One region of the Collimonas sp. GW821-FHT02H07 genome, then DNA from elsewhere that is predicted to be linked to it. Evidence: predicted binding sites of a transcription regulator. Region 1 holds the regulator's gene; the other holds the start of a gene.

The links. Region 1 encodes sigma-54, which starts transcription at its own class of promoters, with help from an activator protein. Its sites were predicted from a motif close to TGGCANGNAANCTGCTTT; they were not measured.
Region 2: the regulator sigma-54 is predicted to act here: its motif matches at 1,002-1,019, upstream of glnA (type I glutamate--ammonia ligase).

What each region holds. Positions count from the first base shown of each region.
Region 1 is NZ_JBWKVC010000007.1:92,278-94,677, reverse strand. Features, by position in the region: gene lptB (LPS export ABC transporter ATP-binding protein) at 1-455, shown strand, start outside; gene AC07V8_RS12875 (RNA polymerase factor sigma-54) at 566-2,044, shown strand; gene hpf (ribosome hibernation-promoting factor, HPF/YfiA family) at 2,214-2,400, shown strand, end outside.
Region 2 is NZ_JBWKVC010000004.1:234,288-236,687, reverse strand. Features, by position in the region: gene glnA (type I glutamate--ammonia ligase) at 1-842, opposite strand, end outside; gene AC07V8_RS08985 (rhodanese-like domain-containing protein) at 1,281-1,745, shown strand; gene AC07V8_RS08980 (GNAT family N-acetyltransferase) at 1,773-2,267, opposite strand; gene AC07V8_RS08975 (delta(1)-pyrroline-2-carboxylate reductase family protein) at 2,343-2,400, opposite strand, start outside.

The DNA.
Region 1 (2,400 bases):
TGGAAGACAATATCCGCGCCGTGCTGGAACTGCAGCGTCCCAACGGCAAGGCGCTCGGCAAGGCCGAGATCGATGAACAGCTGCACAAGCTGCTGCACGAGCTGCAGATTGAAAAACTGCGCGAGAGCCAGGCCCTGTCGCTCTCGGGCGGCGAACGGCGGCGCGTCGAGATCGCCCGCGCGCTCGCCACCAATCCGCGCTTCGTGCTGCTGGATGAACCGTTCGCCGGGATCGATCCGATCGCCGTGATCGAGATCCAGCGCATCGTCCGCTTTCTCAAGGAACGCGGCATCGGCGTGCTGATCACCGATCACAATGTGCGCGAAACGCTGGGCATCTGCGACCGCGCCTACATCATCAATCAGGGCAGCGTGCTGGCCAGCGGCAGTCCGGACGACATCATCGCCGACGAGTCGGTGCGGCGGGTCTATCTGGGCGAGCATTTCCGCATGTAGTTTCGCTGATGCGGGAATGAAGTAATTGCATACAGATTAATCCGCCGCGCCAGTGCGGCTCTTAAACTCCGTACAACAAATAACAGAAGTGAATTGTCCGCACGGAAGCCATGAAACAATCACTCCAGCTACGCACCTCTCAACATCTTGCGCTGACTCCTCAGCTGCAGCAGTCGATCCGTCTGCTGCAGCTTTCCACGCTTGAGTTGCATCAGGAACTGGAACAGATCCTGTCTGACAACCCGATGCTGGAGCGGGTCGACGATCCGCTTGATAATTCGGTGCGGCTGCTGGCGGACGGCGCCATCAGCGGCACTGCGTCGACCATGGAGGCGCCGGCCGGCGACAGCGAAGTCAGCAGCTCGCCGACCGAGAGCGAAGCCAGCGCCGAAGCGCCGGCGGCTGAAAGCAGTACCGACAATGCCGACAGCGAATGGAGTTTCGACGACATCTCGCGCAGCGCGAAAACCTCGGACGATGAAGATGCGCGGCCGCAGCTGGAGGCGCATGAAACGACGCTGCGCGAACATCTGCTGCAGCAGATGCGCGAAGCCATGCACGACTTGCGCGACCGCGCGCTGGTCGAGCTGATGATCGATGCGCTGGACGACAACGGCTACCTGGAAGAGTCGCTGGAAGAAATCCTGGAGCGCCTGCCGGCCGAGCTGGAGATCGCCGTCGAAGAATTGTCGATGGCGCTGAAAATGGTGCAGAGCTTCGACCCGGCCGGCGTCGGCGCGCGCAACGCGCCGGAATGCCTGGCCTTGCAGATCAAGCGGTTTGTCAAAGTGCCATTCGTCACCCGCCGCCTGGCATTGGCGATTGTGCAAGATCACCTGGCGCTGTTTGCGCAGCGCGATTTCAATAAAATCAAGAAAGCCCTGGATTGCGACGACGAGGACCTGCGCGAAGCGCAAGCTGTCATCAAGCAGTGCAATCCCCACCCCGGCGCGCCGTTCGCCGCCAACGCTTCCGACTATGTGGTGCCGGACGTGATCGTCAGGCGCAGCAAGCAAGGCTGGCAGGTGATGCTGAACAATGACGTCATGCCAAGACTCCGGGTGAATGTCCTGTATGCCAACATCCTGAAGCAGAGCAAGGGCGATGGCGCACTCACTTCGCAGCTGCAGGAAGCCAAGTGGCTGATCAAGAATATGCGGCAGCGTTTCGACACCATTTTGCGCGTTGCACAAGCGATCGTCGAACGCCAGCGGAACTTCTTTTCCCACGGCGCGGTCGCCATGCGGCCGCTTGTGTTGCGCGAAATAGCTGATACACTGGGTCTACACGAGAGTACTATTTCACGTGTGACCACTCAGAAATACATGCTCACTCCCCACGGGATGTTTGAACTGAAGTATTTCTTCGGCAGCCATGTTGCTACTGAGGCAGGTGGAGAGGCTTCCTCAACAGCAATCAGGGCACTCATTAAGCAACTCATAGGAGCGGAAGATTCAAGAAACCCTTTCTCTGACAGCAAGATTGCCGACATGCTTGCGGAACAAGGTATGGTGGTCGCCCGCCGCACCGTCGCAAAATATCGCGAAGCACTAAAAATTCCGTCTGTTAATCTGCGCAAGGCCTTGTAGTTTTTTCTGGTTTGATTGTTAAGCTTACCCTTGCTATGTTCGGACATTACGGCTGTTTGTTATTTAGCGACTCTTGCCAGAACAGTCCCAGTCTCTTGTAGATTGTTCGCCTAAAGATTCAACGCAGTCTGTTCAGAACCGCCAGCAATATTCTTGATAGGAGCGCTGTATGAACTTCACCATCAGTGGGCATCACCTCGAAGTAACCCCTGCCATTCGCGAATATGTACAAAGCAAACTAGAGCGTATCAAACGCCACTTCGACCAGGTCATCGATATCAACGTGATCTTGAGCGTCGACAAACTCACTGAAAAAGAAAAGCGCCAGAAAGCGGACATCACGCTGCGCGTAAAGG
Region 2 (2,400 bases), on a different contig from region 1:
CCGTCTTTCCAGACCGATTGGTGCACGTGCATGCCGGAACCGTTGTCGCCAACGATAGGCTTAGGCATGAAAGTCGCTGTCTTGCCGTAGGTATGGGCCACATTCCAGACGACGTATTTCAGGTTCTGAGTCCAGTCGGCGCGCTCGACCAGGGTCGAGAACTTGGTGCCGATTTCGTTCTGGCCGGCGCCGGCCACTTCGTGGTGATGCACTTCAACCGGGATGCCCAGCGATTCCAGGATCAGGCACATTTCCGAACGCATGTCCTGGAAGCTGTCGACTGGCGGCACTGGGAAATAACCGCCCTTGACGGTTGGACGGTGGCCGGTGTTGCCGCCTTCGAGCTTGGCGCCGGTGCTCCACGATGCTTCTTCGGAACCGATCTTGACGAAGCAGCCCGACATGTCTGCGCCCCAGCGGACGTCGTCGAAAATGAAGAATTCTGGTTCTGGACCGAAGTAGGCGGTGTCGCCCAGGCCGGACGATTTCAGGTAGGCTTCGGCGCGCTTGGCGATCGAACGCGGGTCGCGGTCGTAACCCTTGCCGTCGGATGGCTCGATGACGTCACATTGCATGAACAATGTGGTTTCTTCCATGAACGGATCGATGTTCGCAGTATTCGGATCCGGCATCAGCAACATGTCGGAAGCTTCAATACCCTTCCAGCCAGCAATAGAAGAACCGTCGAATGCATGACCCGATTCGAATTTGTCGATATCGAAATGAGAGACCGGGACAGTTACGTGCTGTTCCTTGCCTTTGGTGTCAGCGAAGCGAAAATCAACGAATTTGACTTCGTTGTCTTTTGCCATTTTCAAGACTTCTGCGGCCGTCATTGCCATGTGAATCTCCTAAGGAATATGAAAATATTGCGAATTGAATTGTGCGCACCGGTCCAGGATCTGTTGCGCGCAAACTCAGCGTCGCAGTAACATCATGAACAGGTAGTGAGAAACTATGACCGGACAGCAACTCGGTACGACCAGAACTCAGGCAGGATGATAGCAGAATCCATGCCACCATCCTTTCACGAAACGGCCCATAGTCGGTATTGTAATTTGCTTGTTCGGAAGGCTGAATTCATCGTTTTTGGGGCCGCTTGGCCGTATCGTTACGATAAAGACAAGTCACCATATCAGTGCAAGGCCTCGCAATGGCACTATTTTCGTGCAAACATTGCAGCGAATTGTTGTTTTGCGCGATTTTGGTGCAATCGGTAGAAATTAAAAGCAAAAATTAAATCGCATACTTGATAAACCCGCAATTTCAGGAGAAACATCATGGCCACCAGCAGCGAACTCCTCACCACCGCCAGGCAGCGCGGCCAGAATGACCAGCTCCCCTATGCCGGCGCGATGACGCCAGGCGAGGCTTTCGCCTTGCTGGAAGCGGAACCGGCCGCGATCCTGGTGGACGTGCGCACCAATGCCGAGCGCGACTGGGTCGGCCGCGTCGCGATCCAGAACGCGCAGCATGCAGCAGTGCAATGGTCGCAGTATCCGGGCGGCGTGCAAAATCCGGACTTCCTGGCGCAGCTGGCGCAGATCGCCGAAAAAGGCACGCCGCTGCTGTTCCTGTGCCGCTCCGGCGTGCGTTCGCAGCATGCGGCCAAGCTGGCGACCGAACATGGCTACAGCAACTGCTTCAATATCCTGGAAGGCTTCGAGGGCGACAAGGACAATAACGGCCATCGCAAGAACGTCAACGGCTGGTGCAAGGCCGGCCTGCCCTGGATGGGCGCTTAAGCTCTCAGGCCGGCAGCGTCTGCCGGCCTACTTTTTTTGCAAGGCCAGGATCCGGTTCTCGTATTTCTGATCTTCAAACTCGTGCCAGGTGATGCCGATGTCGGCGAAGCCGTAGGCCTTGTAGAAACCCAGGGCCCGGGCATTGCCGGCCCACGCCGTCAGCCACAGCCGCGCGCCGGCGTTCCGTATAGCGTGATCCAGCAGCGCGCGGCCGATGCCGCGGCCGTGAAAGTGTTCCTGCACATAAAGCGTATCGATCTCGACACCACCGTAATTTTCAGCCGCGCAGGGCGAGTCCAGATCGAGCAGGATGTAGCCCAGCAGATTTTCTTCATCGACGTCGACGAACAGACGGTAATCGGGATCGCCGATAAGGTCCTGGAAATAGGCGGGCGTAAACGTGGACAGCACTTCGCGCGCAAGGTCATCGCTGACGCCTTCCGTGGCGTAGGTGTGCAGCCAGACCTGTATCGACAAGGCGGTCAGGCTCATGCAATCGGCAGCTGTTGCATCGCGAATCAAATCATCTCCTCATTGGGTGTTGTGCAGCGCTGGCCGGCGTTGCGGCGATTCCTGCAAACTATCAAGCAGCACGGATCACAAAGAAGCGATCGCTACCCGCGCCGCCGCCAGGTCCCAGGCAGCCTGGCCTACC